DNA from 3 places in the Streptomyces sp. NPDC001980 genome. Region 1 is predicted to be linked to each of the others. Evidence: predicted binding sites of a transcription regulator. Region 1 holds the regulator's gene; each other region holds the start of a gene.
What was found. Region 1 encodes HrcA, which represses chaperone genes, less so after heat shock. Its sites were predicted from a motif close to TTNGCACTCNGNNNNNCNGAGTGCNAA; they were not measured.
Positions count from the first base shown of each region.

Region 1 (5,460 bases):
CGCGGGGCGTACGAGGGTGACGACCCGGCCCTCCAGGAGGAAGCCGCGCGGCTCCAGCGGGAAGACGCGGTGCTTGCCGAAGCGGTCCTCCAGAGTGACCGTGCCCGCCTCGCAGCGGATCACCGCGCCGCAGAAACCGGTACCCGGCTCCTCCACCACCAGACCGGGTTCGGCGGCCACCTCGGGCACCGGCTTCGGCCTCTTCCACGGCGGGGTCAGGTCGGCGGAGTACTGGCGCATTCGGATGACGATAGGAGAAGCCGAACCGGCGCGCCTACGACACGCCGAAACGGGCCGCCAGGGCGTCGCGCTGGGCCCGCACGAACGCCGCGTCCACCACCGCTCCGTGACCGGGTACGTACAGGGCGCGGTCGCCGCCCAGGGAGAGGAGGCGGTCAAGGGCGGCAGGCCACTGCGACGGTACGGCGTCGGGGCCGGCCTGCGGGTCGCCGGACTCCTCCACCAGGTCGCCGCAGAACACCACCTCCGGGTCGCCGGGGACCAGGACCGCGAGATCGTGGGGAGTGTGGCCGGGGCCCACGTTGGCCAGCAGGGCCTGGCGGCCGTCGCCGAGGTCGAGGGTCCACTCGCCGGAGACCAGGTGGCGGGGGAGGGGAAGGGCGTCCGTCGCCTCCTCGGCCTCCGGGGACGGCAGGCCGTTGCGGATCGCGTCCAGGCGGAGTTCCTCGCGGTCGTGGGCGAGGACGGCCTCCGCGCCCACCGCCGCGTACAGGTCCGCGCCCGCGAAGGCGGCCGCGCCGAAGACATGGTCGAAATGGGGATGGGTGAGCGCGAGATGGGTCACACGGCGGTCGGCCAGCGCCTGCGCCTCCGTACGCAACCGTGCGCCCTCCGCCAGGCTCGACCCGGCGTCCACCATCAGGGCCGTGCCCGCGCCCAGGACCAGACCCGCCGTGCAGTCCCAGCCCGGCAGCCGGCACCGGCCGACCCCTTCGGCCACCCGCTCCCAGCCCAGCTCTTCCCAAGTCACCGTCATGCCGCGACGCTAGCCGTAGAACGCCATGGGTCCTGACCGACCTTGCCCAGTCAGTACCCCACGGCCGTACACTGGGCCGGGGATGCTGGCACTCGCGTTCGCAGAGTGCCAGACGAAAGGCCCGAAGGGACCGAAAGGCCGCGGGGACGACTTTCTGGAGGTGTGGCGCCGGATGCTGAGTGAACGCAGGCTTCAGGTATTGCGCGCCATCGTCCAGGACTACGTCGGCACCGAGGAACCGGTCGGTTCGAAGGCGCTGACCGAACGGCACAACCTCGGGGTCTCCCCGGCGACCGTGCGCAACGACATGGCCGCCCTGGAGGACGAGGGGTTCATCGCCCAGCCGCACACCAGCGCGGGGCGGATCCCCACCGACAAGGGGTACCGGCTGTTCGTCGACAAGCTGGCCGGCGTCAAACCGATGAGCGCGCCCGAGCGGCGGGCCATCCAGAACTTCCTCGACGGCGCCGTCGACCTCGACGACGTGGTGGCGCGGACCGTCCGGCTGCTGGCCCAGCTGACCCGGCAGGTGGCGGTCGTGCAGTATCCGTCGCTGACGCGGTCCACCGTGCGGCATGTGGAACTGCTCTCCCTCGCGCCGGCCCGGCTGATGCTGGTCCTGATCACCGACACCGGACGGGTCGAGCAGCGGATGGTCGACTGCCCGGCGCCCTTCGGGGAAACGTCTCTGGCGGACCTGCGCGCGCGGCTGAACAGCCGGGTCGCGGGACGCCGGTTCTCGGACGTGCCCCGGCTGGTTGAGGACCTGCCGGAAGCCTTCGAGGCCGAGGACCGCGGCACGGTCTCGGCGGTGCTCTCCACCCTGCTGGAGACGCTCGTCGAGGAGAACGAGGAGCGGCTGATGATCGGCGGCACCGCCAATCTCACCCGTTTCGGACATGACTTTCCCCTCATGATCCGACCCGTCCTGGAGGCTCTGGAGGAGCACGTCGTGCTGCTCAAGCTCCTTGGCGAGGCCGGTGATTCGGGCATGACCGTACGCATCGGTCACGAGAACGCCTACGAGGGACTCAACTCCACGTCCGTGGTGTCGGTCGGCTACGGTTCGGGCGGCGAGGCAGTCGCCAAACTCGGCGTGGTCGGACCGACCCGCATGGATTACCCGGGAACGATGGGAGCGGTACGAGCGGTGGCACGGTACGTCGGACAGATCCTGGCGGAGTCGTAAGTGGCCACGGACTACTACGCCGTTCTCGGCGTGCGCCGCGACGCGTCGCAGGAAGAGATCAAGAAGGCCTTCCGTCGGCTCGCGCGCGAGCTGCACCCGGACGTCAACCCGGACCCGAAGACCCAGGAGCGGTTCAAGGAGATCAACGCCGCCTACGAGGTGCTCTCCGACCCGCAGAAGAAGCAGGTCTACGACCTCGGCGGGGATCCGCTCTCGCAGAGCGGCGGCGCGGGCGCGGGCGGCTTCGGGGCCGGTGGGTTCGGGAACTTCTCGGACATCATGGACGCGTTCTTCGGTACGGCGTCCCAGCGCGGGCCGAGATCGCGTACGCGGCGCGGCCAGGACGCGATGATCCGGATCGAGGTCGAGCTCGACGAGGCGGCCTTCGGCACGACCAAGGACATCCAGGTCGACACGGCGATCGTCTGCAACACCTGCAACGGTGAGGGCGCGGCGCCGGGCACCTCCGCCCAGACGTGTGACATGTGCCGGGGCCGTGGTGAGGTCTCGCAGGTGACGCGGTCCTTCCTCGGCCAGGTCATGACCTCGCGGCCCTGCCCGCAGTGCCAGGGGTTCGGAACCGTCGTGCCGACGCCGTGCCCCGAGTGCGCGGGCGACGGGCGGGTGCGGTCGCGGCGGACGCTGACCGTGAAGATCCCGGCCGGTGTCGACAACGGCACGCGGATCCAGCTCGCCGGTGAGGGTGAGGTCGGGCCGGGTGGCGGTCCTGCCGGTGACCTGTACGTCGAGATCCACGAGCTGCCGCACTCCACGTTCCAGCGGCGCGGGGACGATCTGCACTGCACGGTGACGATCCCGATGACGGCGGCGTCGCTCGGTACGAAGGTGCCGCTGGAGACGCTGGACGGTCTTGAGGAGGTCGACATCCGGCCGGGCACGCAGTCCGGGCAGTCGATTCCGCTGCACGGGCGCGGGGTCACGCATCTGCGGGGTGGCGGCCGGGGTGACCTGATCGTGCACGTCGAGGTCACGACGCCGACGAAGCTGGACCCCGAGCAGGAGCGGGTGCTGCGGGAGCTGGCGAAGCTGCGCGGGGAGGAGCGGCCGCAGGGGCAGTTCCAGCCCGGTCAGCAAGGGCTGTTCAGCCGGCTCAAGGACGCGTTCAACGGGCGTTGACGGGGTGCCGTGAAGGGGCTCCGCCCCTTCGACCCCGCCAGGGGGCTCCGCCCCCTGGACCCCCGTGACCTATGCCCACCCACCACCCGACTCGGTTCATCGAGGGGCGAGGTCGCCCCTCGGCTCGGTCGATCGAGAGGTGGGGTCGCCCCTCGGCTCGGTTCATCGAGAGGTGTGGCCGCCCCTCGGCTCGGTTGATCGAGGGGTGAGGTCGCCCCCCGGCTCGGTTGATCGAGAGGTGGGGTCGCCCCCCGGCTCGGCTCTTCGAGCAGTGCGGTCGGGGCCCCGGGCAGGGAGATTTCTGGCATGTGCCAATGGGGCGGCCCGATTCGGTCTTGTTCGGAGGACGTGACAACATGCCGTCATGTCCTCCGCACTGACCGATCTCTTCCCTCTTCCGATCGTGCAGGCCCCCATGGCAGGCGGGGTCTCCGTCCCGCAGCTTGCCGCCGCCGTGTCCGAGGCGGGCGGGCTGGGGTTCCTTGCCGCCGGGTACAAGACCGCCGACGGGATGTATCAGGAGATCAAGCAGCTGCGGGGACTGACCGGCCGTCCCTTCGGTGTGAACGTCTTCATGCCGCAGCCCGAACATGCCGAGTCCGGCGCCGTGGAGGTCTACGCGCATCAGCTGGCCGGTGAGGCCGCCTGGTACGAGACCGAGCTCGGCGACCCGGACAGCGGCCGGGACGACGGGTACGAGGCCAAGCTGGCCGTGCTGCTGGACAACCCGGTGGCCGCCGTCTCCTTCCACTTCGGTGTGCCGACGCGGGAGGTGCTGGACTCCCTGCGGCGGGCCGGGACGTTCACGCTGGTCACTGCCACCACCGCCGAGGAGGCCCGCGCCGTCGAGCGGGCCGGGGCGGACGCGGTGATCGCCCAGGGCGTGGAGGCCGGGGGACACCAGGGCACCCACCGGGACGTGCCGGAGAACGACGGGTCCGGGATCGGGCTGCTGTCGCTGGTCGCCCAGGTACGCGAGACCGTGGGGATCCCGGTCGTCGCCGCGGGCGGGATCATGCGCGGCGGCCAGATCGCGGCCGCACTGGCGGCGGGAGCGAGCGCCGCCCAGCTGGGGACGGCCTTCCTGGCCACCCCGGAGTCCGGCGCCGCCGCCCTGCACAAGCAGGCGCTCACCGACCCGCTGTTCACGCGGACCGCGCTGACCCGGGCGTTCTCCGGGCGGCCCGCCCGCGGCCTGGTCAACCGGTTCATGCGCGAGCACGGCCCGTACGCGCCCGCCGCCTACCCGGAGGTCCACCACCTCACCTCCCCGCTGCGCAAGGCCGCCGCCCGGGCCGGGGACGCGCAGGGCATGGCTCTGTGGGCCGGGCAGGGGCACCGGATGGCCCGCGAGCTGCCCGCCGGGCAGCTGGTGGAGACCCTCGCGGCGGAACTCGCCGCCGCGTCGACAGCGTTGTCCACCAAGGAGGCCGAGGCGGAGACCAGGGCGAAGACCACGGCGGAGGGGGACGGGCGATGACCGCTCCCGTGTTCGTGCTCGATCCGCTGGTCGTGCCCGGTTCCCCGGGTGGCGAGGTCGTTCTGGACGGGCCCGAGGGGCGGCACGCCGTCTCCGTGAAGCGGCTGCAGCCCGGTGAGGACGTCATCCTCACCGACGGGCGCGGGCGCTGGACGGAGGGCGTCGTGCGGGCCGCCGAGGGCAAGGACCGGCTGATCGTGCACATGACGTCGATCTCGGAGGAGCCGGAGCCGTCTCCCCGCATCACCGTCGTCCAGGCCCTTCCCAAGGGCGACCGCGGCGAGGTCGCCGTGGAGACCATGACCGAGGTCGGCGTCGACGTGATCGTGCCCTGGCAGGCCGCCCGCTGCATCACCCAGTGGAAGGGCGAGCGGGGTCTCAAGTCGCTGGCGAAGTGGCGGGGCACCGCCCGCGAGGCCGGCAAGCAGTCCCGCCGGGTGCGGTTCCCGGAGGTCGCGGACGCGGCGACGACCAAGCAGGTCGCGGCACTTCTGGCCGAGGCCGACCTCGCCGCCGTCCTCCACTCCGACTTCGAGCACGGCAGCGAGCCGCTCGCCGCGGCCGAACTGCCCGCCGCGGGCGAGATCGTGCTGGTCGTCGGGCCCGAAGGGGGCGTCGCCCGGGACGAGGTGGCGCTGTTCGAGGAGGCGGGTGCGA
Region 1 covers NZ_JBEOYD010000001.1:248,887-254,346, forward strand. The annotation lists gene ABT137_RS01100 (DUF3097 domain-containing protein) at 1-240, opposite strand, end outside; gene ABT137_RS01105 (MBL fold metallo-hydrolase) at 275-997, opposite strand; gene hrcA (heat-inducible transcriptional repressor HrcA) at 1,170-2,186, shown strand; gene dnaJ (molecular chaperone DnaJ) at 2,187-3,323, shown strand; gene ABT137_RS01120 (nitronate monooxygenase) at 3,688-4,803, shown strand; gene ABT137_RS01125 (16S rRNA (uracil(1498)-N(3))-methyltransferase) at 4,800-5,460, shown strand, end outside.

Region 2 (5,460 bases), on a different contig from region 1:
GATCAGGGCGGCGAGCCCGAGCGCCTCGGTGTTCGCGCGGGCGGTGGCCGCCGTCACCGGATCCCGGTCCACCGCGAGGACGCGGATGCCGGCCCGCGCGAGCGCGATGGCGTCGCCCCCGATCCCGCAGCACAGGTCGGCCACCGACGTCACCCCGAGCGCCTTCAGCCGCTGAGCCCGGTACGCGGCGACACTCGCCCGCGTCGACTGCTCGACCCCGTTCGGCGTGAAGAACATGCGGCCCGCGTCCGCCTCCCCGAACTTCGCCGCCGCCCGCTGCCGCAGCCGGGCCTGGGCCAGCGCCGCCGACACCAGTTCGGCGGGGTGCTCGCGGCGCAGCCGGGTGGCCACGGCCAGCTCGTCGGCGGGCGCGGTGCCGCGCACCTCGTCGAGGAGGGCGTGGCCCTCGGGGGTGAGGAGGGGGGAGAGGAGGTCGTTCACCGGGTCATTGTCGGCCAGTCGGTGGATGGTTCGCCTCCGGCCGCGGTGTCTGCCGTGGTTCCGGGGAGAGGGCTGGAAAGATCCGAGGCCATGCGAGCAGTCGTACAAAATGACAAAAATAGGGTGGCATTGGCCATGGCTGCCCTCGCCGCCGTAGCGGCCGTCACCGTCGTCTCCGGCTGCGCCGGGCCGGCGGACGAGGCCGAGGTCCGGCCCGCCGCGGGCCAGCAGGCCCATCGGGCGGCCGCCGCCCCCGACGACCACGCCGCCCTGGTCGCCGCCGCCCGGCGCTGGGGGCTGGACGCGGTCCCGCTGCGGCCCCCGGCCCCGCCGAGGCACAGGCCGACGATCACCGCTCGCGACGGCTTCGAGGTGGACGGACAGGTGGAGGACGACCTGCCCCCGGTCTTCACCACCGTCCCGACCAGGAAGAAGGTCGTCTTCCTCACCATCGACGACGGCGCCGAGAAGGACCCGGACTTCCTGCGGATGATGAGCGAGCTGCGGATCCCCTACACCGCGTTCCTCAGCAACTACCTGGTCAAGGACGACTACGGCTACTTCCGCCGGATGCAGGCCGAGGGCCACACCCTCAACAACCACACCCTCACCCACCCCTACATGCCCGGTCTCACCTACGACGAGCAGAAACACGAGATCTGCGGCATGCAGGACATCATGAAGCGGCAGTTCGGCAAGGCGCCGACGGTCTTCCGGCCGCCCTACGGCAACTACAACGGCGACACCCTGCGCGCCGCCAAGGCCTGCGGCATCAAGTACGCGCCGATCTGGGACGAGGAGGTGTTCGTCGACCACTGGGAGTACCGCGAGTGGGACCGCGCACTGCACCCCGGTGACATCGTCCTCACGCACTTCCGGGGCCGGAACGACTGGGACGGCACCATGGTCGACGACATGCGCCGCTTCCTGAACAAGGTCACCCGCGACGGCTACGCGGTGGCGCGCCTGGAGGACTACCTGTGAGCCGACCGAGGGCGACGGCCGCTGTCCTGGCCGCCGCCCTCCTCCTGGCCGCGTGCGCGCCGTCCGTCGACCCCATCGAACGGCTCGGCAGGAAGGCGGCCGACCGGGTGCACCCGCACGGCCCGTCCGGCGAGCCGACGTACCGCCGGTGGGGCCTGACCGAGCCCCTCTCCCCGGCGCCCCGCCCGCCGCTCCACCCGCTGTCCTTCCGCACCGCCCTCCCCCCGGTCGTCGACCACATCCCCACCTCCGACCGGGTGGTCTTCCTGACCTACGACGACGGCGCCGAGAAGGACCCCCGCTTCGTCGACATGGTCCGCGAACTGCGGCTGCCCGTGAGCATGTTCCTCACGGACAGCGTGGTCGGCCCCGGCTACGGCCACTTCGCCCGCCTCCAGGCGGTCGGCGCGAGCGTCCAGAACCACACCCTCGACCACCCGGCCATGCCCGGCCTGCCGTACGCCGGGCAGCGCGCCGAGATCTGCGGCCAGCAGGAGAAGCTGAAGTCCCGCTTCGGCATCCGCCCCCGCCTCTTCCGCCCGCCCTACGGCACCTACGACACCACCACCCTGCGCGCCGCGGCCGACTGCGGAGTCGCCGCGGTGGTGCTGTGGCGGGCGGCGATGACCCCCGACGGCATCACCTACCGGACCGGCGACAAGCAGCTCCGCCCCGGCGACATCGTCCTGGTGGGCCCCGACGAGGCCCTCGGCCCGACCCTCAGGGAGCGCACCGCCCGGCTGCTGCGCCGGGTGCAGGCGAGCGGGCTGACGGTGGGCCGTCTTGAGGACTACCTCTAGCCCGATCGGACTTCAATCATCAAGTCAATCATGGCGCTCAAGCGGCGCTCACGATTGGCTCTTACCGGCACGACGGATCTGTGTTAGCTTGAATATTCAAGTCAATGGATGCTCGCGCGGAGCAGGAGGCACGGCATGGGCGCACTGCTGACACCCGGTGTGGAGGTGCGGCGCGGTGACGCGCGGCTCGCGAGCCGGTTGTCCTGGCTCGACTCGAAGCACTCGTTCTCCCTCGGCACGCACCGGCCCGACCCGGCCAACACGCACCACGGGGTGCTGCTGGTCCACAACGAGGACCTGGTGCAGCCGGGCACCGGCTTCGAGACCCACCCGCACCGGGACATGGAGATCGTCACCTGGGTGCTCCGGGGCTCGCTGGTCCACCAGGACTCCGGCGGCCACTCCGGCGTGATCTACCCGGGCCTGGCCCAGCGGATGAGCGCCGGCACCGGCATCCTGCACTCGGAGAAGAACGACACCTACGGGGCCGCGGACCGGCCGCCCGCCGACCCCGTGCACTTCGTCCAGATGTGGGTCGTCCCCGACGAGGCCGGCGTCACCCCGGGCTACGAACAGCTGGAGATCGACGCCGAGTTGCTGTCCGGCGGGCTGGTCACGGTGGCGTCCGGCATGGACCGGCACAAGGACGCGAGGGCCATCCGGATCCGGAACCGGCACGCCGCCCTGTACGCGGCCCGGCTGCGCCCCGGCGGGCGGGTGACCCTTCCCGAGGCGCCGTACCTGCACCTGTTCGTCGCCCGCGGCACGGTGGACCTGGAGGGCGTCGGAGCGCTCGGCGAGGGCGACGCCGTGCGCTTCACGGCCACTGGCGGGCACCGGGTGGCGGCCTCGGAGCCGGCCGAGATCCTGGTGTGGGAGATGCACGCCGCCGTCGCCCTGTGAGTCGGTTTCGGCGCCGCGACGCTCGCAATTGGCACTCCGCTTGACCGAGTGCTAATCGCGGTCATAGTCTCGGCTCTGGCACTCGGCAGATGAGAGTGCCAACAACGCGACGGGCAGGTCCGGCACCCGCGACGACGGATCCACCTGGTCGCCACCTCAGACAGTTAACCCCGTGAGATCTCCGAAGGGGGAGGTCGGATCGTGACGACCGCCAGCTCCAAGGTTGCCATCAAGCCGCTTGAGGACCGCATCGTGGTCCAGCCGCTCGACGCCGAGCAGACCACGGCCTCCGGCCTGGTCATCCCGGACACCGCGAAGGAGAAGCCCCAGGAGGGCGCTGTCCTCGCCGTGGGCCCGGGCCGTTTCGAGAACGGCGAGCGCCTGCCGCTCGACGTCAAGGTCGGCGACGTCGTGCTCTACAGCAAGTACGGCGGCACCGAGGTGAAGTACAACGGCGACGAGTACCTCGTCCTCTCGGCTCGCGACGTGCTCGCGATCATCGAGAAGTAAGCCTGCGACTTACACCTCAAGCACTCCGCTTGAAAGCTGCGCCCCTGGCCCCCGCGATCCTCCAAGAAGCCGGGCGCCAGGGGCGCAGTCTTGTTCACCCCAGATTTCCGAGAGGGCATCCGCTGCCATGGCGAAGATCCTGAAGTTCGACGAGGACGCCCGTCGCGCCCTTGAGCGCGGCGTCAACAAGCTTGCCGACACGGTGAAGGTGACGATCGGCCCCAAGGGCCGCAACGTCGTCATCGACAAGAAGTTCGGCGCCCCCACCATCACCAACGACGGCGTCACGATCGCCCGCGAGGTCGAGATCGACGACCCGTACGAGAACCTCGGCGCGCAGCTGGTGAAGGAGGTGGCGACCAAGACCAACGACATCGCGGGTGACGGTACGACCACCGCCACCGTGCTGGCCCAGGCGCTCGTCCGCGAGGGCCTGAAGAACGTCGCCGCCGGCGCCTCCCCGGCCGCCCTGAAGAAGGGCATCGACGCCGCGGTCGCCGCCATCTCCGAGGAACTGCTCGCGTCGGCCCGCCCGATCGAGGAGAAGTCCGACATCGCCGCCGTCGCCGCGCTGTCCGCCCAGGACACGCAGGTCGGCGAGCTCATCGCCGAGGCGATGGACAAGGTCGGCAAGGACGGTGTCATCACCGTCGAGGAGTCCAACACCTTCGGTCTGGAGCTGGACTTCACCGAGGGCATGGCCTTCGACAAGGGCTACCTGTCGCCGTACTTCGTGACGGACCAGGAGCGCATGGAAGCCGTCCTGGAGGACCCCTACATCCTCATCAACCAGGGCAAGGTCTCCTCCATCGCGGACCTGCTGCCGCTGCTCGAGAAGATCATCCAGTCCAACGCCTCGAAGCCGCTGCTGATCATCGCCGAGGACGTCGACGGCGAGGCCCTGTCGACCCTGGTCGTCAACAAGATCCGCGGCACCTTCAACGCGGTCGCGGTCAAGGCCCCCGGCTTCGGCGACCGCCGCAAGGCGATGCTGGAGGACCTGGCGACCCTCACCGGCGCCACGGTCATCTCCGAGGAGGTCGGCCTCAAGCTCGACCAGGTCGGCCTGGACGTGCTGGGCTCCGCCCGCCGCGTCACCGTCACCAAGGACGACACCACGGTCGTCGACGGCGCCGGTGACTCCGGTGCGGTCACCGGCCGCGTCGCCCAGATCAAGGCCGAGATCGAGAACACCGACTCCGACTGGGACCGCGAGAAGCTCCAGGAGCGCCTCGCGAAGCTGGCCGGCGGCGTGTGCGTGATCAAGGTCGGCGCCGCCACCGAGGTGGAGCTGAAGGAGAAGAAGCACCGTCTGGAGGACGCCATCTCCGCGACCCGCGCCGCGGTCGAGGAGGGCATCGTCTCCGGTGGTGGCTCCGCGCTCGTCCACGCCGCCAAGGTGCTGGAGGACGGCCTGGGCAAGACCGGCGACGAGGCCACCGGTGTCGCCGTGGTCCGCCGCGCGGTCGTCGAGCCGCTGCGCTGGATCGCCGAGAACGCCGGCCTGGAGGGCTACGTCATCACCTCCAAGGTCGCCGAGCTCGAGAAGGGCCAGGGCTTCAACGCCGCCACCGGCGAGTACGGCGACCTGGTCAAGGCCGGCGTCATCGACCCGGTCAAGGTCACCCGCTCCGCCCTGGAGAACGCCGCCTCCATCGCCTCCCTGCTGCTGACGACCGAGACCCTGGTCGTCGAGAAGAAGGAAGAGGAAGAGGCCGCCGCCGCGGGCCACTCCCACGGCCACTCGCACTGAGGCAACAGTCTCTGAGGAAGCCCCCGCTCCCGGTCGTCCGCCGGGAACGGGGGCTTCGCCCCTCGCGGG
Region 2 covers NZ_JBEOYD010000021.1:108,877-114,336, reverse strand. The annotation lists gene ABT137_RS29230 (class I SAM-dependent methyltransferase) at 1-441, opposite strand, end outside; gene ABT137_RS29225 (polysaccharide deacetylase family protein) at 532-1,425, shown strand; gene ABT137_RS29220 (polysaccharide deacetylase family protein) at 1,422-2,225, shown strand; gene ABT137_RS29215 (pirin family protein) at 2,361-3,128, shown strand; gene groES (co-chaperone GroES) at 3,330-3,638, shown strand; gene groL (chaperonin GroEL) at 3,766-5,391, shown strand.
Region 2: a site for HrcA is predicted at 3,157-3,183, ahead of groES (co-chaperone GroES). Genes of this name have one in related genera too.

Region 3 (5,460 bases), on a different contig from region 1:
GTGGAGGCGTGGAAGACGTCGACGCCGGCGGCGGCCAGCGGGGTGAGGATCGCCTCCAGCTCCTCGGGGGTCTCGGCGAGGCGGGCGTCGTAGTTGTCGGACTTCCACTGCGAGTAGCGGAAGATGACCGGGAACTCCGGGGAGACCGAGTCGCGTACGGCGGCCACGATCTCCGCCGCGAACTTCGTACGGGCGACCGGGTCGCCGCCGTACGCGTCGCTGCGGCGGTTGGTGCCCGCCCACAGGAACTGGTCGAGCAGGTAGCCGTGGGCGCCGTGCAGCTCGACGCCGTCGAAGCCGATGCGCTCGGCGTCGGCCGCGGCCTCGGCGAACGCGCGGATGACGTCGTCCAGGTCCTGCGAGGTCATCGGCCTGCCCTCGCCCTCGGTGCCGTCCAGGCGGATGCCGGAGGGGCCGACGGCGGGGGCGTCCGCGACCGGCGGCTGGCCCTGCTTGCGGACCATGCCGATGTGCCACAGCTGCGGGACGATCGTGCCGCCGGCCGCGTGCACCCCCTCGGCGACCTTCGCCCAGCCCGCCAGCTGCTCCTCACCGTGGAACCGCGGGACGCGGGTGCTCTGCCCGGCCGAGTCGTGGCCGACGTACGTCCCCTCGGTGACGATCAGACCGACACCGGCGGCGGCCCGGCGGGAGTAGTACGAGACCACGTCCTCGCCGGGGATGCCGCCGGGGCTGAACTGGCGGGTCATCGGCGCCATCACGATCCGGTTGGGGACCGTGAGCCCGTTCAGGGCGATGGGACGGGAGAGGATCTCGGCCGCGCGGGAGGCGGGGGGCGTGGTGACGGTCACGTGGGGGGCTCCTCGTGAGTAGGTCGGGTACCCGGGCAATACACCCAGGTCGTATACCGGACGGTATGTGCACACGCATCGAGTGCACGTCTGTGCAGAACGACCTGCCCGGGCGTGCACATTCCCGCTCCCGCACGGATGCCGTGTGACCCGGGACACGGCCCCACCGCCGTCCGTGCCGAGCGCTCCGGCCGGGGGTACCCCCAGCGCCCCTCGGGGCGCTGCCGAACCGCAGCGGACTTCGCCCGAGCCGCTCGGCCGACGAGCAGCTCCCGCTTGCTCAGCTGCGGAAACGCCGAAGGGCGGCACCCCCTGTCGAACAGGGGGTGCCGCCCTCGGTGCTGCGTCAGAACATCCGAGCCTCAGGCTCAGAAGTCCATGTCACCGCCCGGCATGCCGCCCGGAGCGGCCGCGGCGGCCTTCTCCGGCTTGTCGGCGATGACGGCCTCGGTGGTGAGGAACAGCGCGGCGATGGAGGCGGCGTTCTGCAGGGCAGAGCGCGTCACCTTCGCCGGGTCGATGATGCCCTCGGCGACCAGGTCGACGTATTCACCGGTCGCGGCGTTCAGGCCGTGACCCGGGGTGAGGTTGCGGACCTTCTCCACCACGACGCCGCCCTCGAGGCCGGCGTTGACGGCGATCTGCTTCAGCGGGGCCTCAAGGGCGAGCTTCACGGCCTGGGCGCCGGTCGCCTCGTCACCTTCGAGGTCCAGCTTCTCGAAGACGGTGGACGCCTGGATGAGCGCCACGCCACCACCGGCGACGATGCCCTCCTCGACGGCCGCCTTGGCGTTGCGGACGGCGTCCTCGATGCGGTGCTTGCGCTCCTTGAGCTCGACCTCGGTCGCGGCACCGGCCTTGATGACGGCGACGCCACCGGCGAGCTTGGCCAGGCGCTCCTGGAGCTTCTCACGGTCGTAGTCCGAGTCGGACTGCTCGATCTCGGCGCGGATCTGGTTGACCCGGCCCTGGACCTGCTCGGTGGAGCCGGCACCGTCGACGATGGTGGTCTCGTCCTTGGTGATGACGACCTTGCGGGCGCGGCCCAGCAGGTCGAGGGTCGTGTTCTCGAGCTTGAGACCGACCTCCTCGGAGATGACCTCGCCGCCGGTGAGGATGGCGATGTCGTTCAGCATCGCCTTGCGGCGGTCGCCGAAGCCCGGGGCCTTGACGGCGACGGACTTGAAGGTGCCGCGGATCTTGTTGACGACCAGGGTCGACAGGGCCTCGCCCTCGACGTCCTCGGCGATGATCAGCAGCGGCTTGCCCGACTGCATGACCTTCTCCAGGAGCGGGAGCAGGTCCTTGACGGAGCCGATCTTCGAGTTGGCGATCAGGATGTACGGGTCGTCGAGGGACGCCTCCATACGCTCCATGTCGGTGGCGAAGTACGCCGAGATGTAGCCCTTGTCGAAGCGCATACCCTCGGTGAGCTCCAGCTCCAGACCGAAGGTCTGGGACTCCTCGACGGTGATGACGCCTTCCTTGCCGACCTTGTCCATGGCCTCGGCGATGAGCTCGCCGATCTGGGTGTCGGCGGCGGAGATGGAGGCCGTGGAGGCGATCTGCTCCTTGGTCTCGACGTCCTTCGCCTGCTCCAGGAGGGCACCGGAGACGGCCTCGACGGCCTTCTCGATACCGCGCTTCAGAGCCATCGGGTTGGCACCGGCGGCCACGTTGCGCAGGCCCTCGCGGACCAGGGCCTGGGCGAGGACGGTCGCGGTGGTCGTACCGTCACCGGCGACGTCGTCCGTCTTCTTGGCGACTTCCTTGACCAGCTCGGCGCCGATCTTCTCGTACGGGTCCTCCAGCTCGATCTCCTTGGCGATGGACACACCATCGTTGGTGATCGTGGGGGCGCCCCACTTCTTCTCAAGGACGACGTTGCGGCCCTTGGGGCCGAGGGTGACCTTGACGGCGTCGGCGAGCTGGTTCATACCGCGCTCAAGGCCGCGCCGCGCCTCCTCGTCGAACGCGATGATCTTGGCCATGTGAAGTGGTCCCTCCAGGACTGGGGGTGAGTCTTCAGGACCGCGCCCGCGCCCGCGACGGACGGCTCGCCGACCCGTGGGTTCCTTGCCCCACCCGGCCTGCGGGCCTCACCGACCCGGTCCTTCGTTGTCACTCTCACCTTCAGAGTGCTAACGCCAATGATTAGCACTCGGCCTAGGCGAGTGCAAGCGGCTCTCGCGGACTGGGGCCCAGGACATGAGGACCGAGGGCCCTGGACATGCCGAAGGGCCCGTGCCCCGGGAGGCACGAGCCCTTCGAAGAAGTACAGAAGAACGTCGCTGTCAGTCGGCGCGTGCTTCAGCTGGTCGCCAGCCGGACCATGTCCGCCTGCGGCCCCTTCTGGCCCTGCGAGATCTCGAAATCGACCCGCTGACCCTCTTCCAGGGTGCGGTAGCCGTCCATCTGAATCGCGCTGTAGTGGACGAAAACATCCGCACCACCGTCGACCGCGATGAAGCCGTACCCCTTCTCCGCGTTGAACCACTTGACGGTGCCCTGAGCCATGCCTAACTCCCCTATTACTGGCCCTTGCACAGATCCACACTTCGCGGATCCGGGTCAGACCTCACCCCCCATTGGTTGGGGGCGTGCGCCGGAACGCGTCGACCGCGGCTGAATGTATCTGTCCAACTGCCGTCTGCAACAGGTCAATCGGACGAGAATTCTGGACGGAAGGGGTCCGGAATGTAGCAAGAATTCGGCCGAATTCAGGGCAAGTCGGGCCCCATAAAGGCCACAAAAGCCGCATATAACCCGCACACTTTGGCTACTTCTTGCTGGGCTCGCGGTATCGAATACGGGGCTCCCGACCTGGAGATCGGGACCGTGTTCCCCAACTGTACCGCGCTCAACCACACAGAATTGCCCCCTCCGCTTCTCTCACGGAGGGGGCAATCAGATGAACAGTCGGTGATCGGCGTTACCGAAGGTAATGTTCGGTCATTCGATCAGCCTGTCATGCAGGTCAGCAGGTCAGCCGCCGGCGACGGCCGGGATGATGGAGACGCCGGCGCCGTCCGGGGTGACGGTCTCCAGGCCCTGCTCGAACCGCACGTCGTCGTCGTTGACGTACACGTTGACGAACCGGCGCAGCTTGCCCTGGTCGTCGAGAACACGCGCGGAGATACCGGTGTGCTTCTTCTCCAGGTCCGAGATGACCTCGCCGAGGGTGGCCCCTTCGGCGGCGACTTCGGCCTGACCACCGGTGTAGGTGCGCAGGATGGTGGGGATGCGAACGGTGACGCTCACGTTTTTACCTCCGGTCTGGGCAACGCCCTATTTCTCGGGGACTCAGGCGAGCCCGGCCTCGCGGAAAGACTCCAGATTAGGGCGAATGGTCGCGGTGAGCCCGGTCCCCGCCACCGCGTCCAGCGTCTTCAGTCCATCACCGGTGTTGAGTACAACGACCGACTTCGCCGGATCAATCAACCCATTCTCAATGAGCTTTTTGGTGACTCCAACCGTCACCCCGCCGGCGGTTTCCGCGAAGATTCCCTCGGTCCGCGCGAGCAGCTTGATGGCGTCGACGACCTGCTCGTCGGTCACGTCCTCCACGGCACCGCCGGTGCGCCGCGCGATGTCGAGGACGTACGGCCCGTCGGCCGGGTTGCCGATGGCGAGGGACTTGGCGATGGTGTTCGGCTTCTGCGGGCGGACCACGTCGTGGCCCTCCTTGTAGGCCACCGACACCGGCGAGCACCCCTCGGCCTGGGCACCGAAGATCTTGTACGGCTTGTCCTCGACGAGACCGAGCTTGATCAGCTCCTGCAGACCCTTGTCGATCTTCGTGAGCTGCGAGCCGGAGGCGATCGGGACGACGAGCTGGTCCGGGATCCGCCAGCCGAGCTGCTCGCAGATCTCGTACGCCAGGGTCTTGGAGCCCTCCGCGTAGTACGGCCGCAGGTTGACGTTGACGAAGCCCCAGCCCTCGCCGGCCGGGTCGCCGATCAGCTCGGAGCAGAAACGGTTCACGTCGTCGTAGTTGCCCTCGATGCCGACGAGCTCGCCGCCGTAGATCGCGGCCATGACGATCTTGCCCTGCTCCAGGTCGTGCGGGATGAACACGCAGGAGCGGAAGCCGGCCCGGGCGGCGGCGGCACCGACCGCGCCGGCCAGGTTGCCGGTGGAGGAGCAGGAGAGGGTGGTGTAGCCGAAGGCGCGGGCGGCCTCGACGGCCTGGGCGACGACGCGGTCCTTGAAGGAGTGCGTCGGGTTGCCGGAGTCGTCCTTCACGTACAGCCCGCCGGTCACCCCGAGCTCACGGGCCAGGTTGTCGGCCTGGACGAGCTTCGTCCAGCCGGGGTTGATGTTCGGCTTGGTCGCCACGTCCGCGGGGACGGGCAGCAGCGGCGCGTAGCGCCAGATGTTCGCGGGACCCGCTTCGATCGTCTTGCGGAGTTCCTCGGTGTCGTAGGCCGAGAAGTCGTACGCGATCTCCAGCGGGCCGAAACACTCCTCGCAGGCGAACAACGGGCCGAGCGGCACCCGGTGACCGCACTCGCGGCAGCTGAGGGCAACGGCGGGGCCGAGGTCGACGGTGGAATCCGTGGTGCTTGCAACAGTCTGCACAGCCATGTGAGGCGAGGCCCTTTCTCCTCATCTTCCTCACGACGCATCTCGTCGTGAGACGGATTTG
Region 3 covers NZ_JBEOYD010000003.1:280,715-286,174, forward strand. The annotation lists gene ABT137_RS05940 (NADH:flavin oxidoreductase) at 1-812, opposite strand, end outside; gene groL (chaperonin GroEL) at 1,181-2,803, opposite strand; gene ABT137_RS05950 (cold-shock protein) at 3,123-3,329, opposite strand; gene ABT137_RS05955 (MoaD/ThiS family protein) at 3,798-4,073, opposite strand; gene thrC (threonine synthase) at 4,116-5,399, opposite strand; SAM riboswitch class I at 5,418-5,460, opposite strand, start outside.
Region 3: a site for HrcA is predicted at 2,967-2,993, ahead of groL (chaperonin GroEL). Genes of this name have one in related genera too.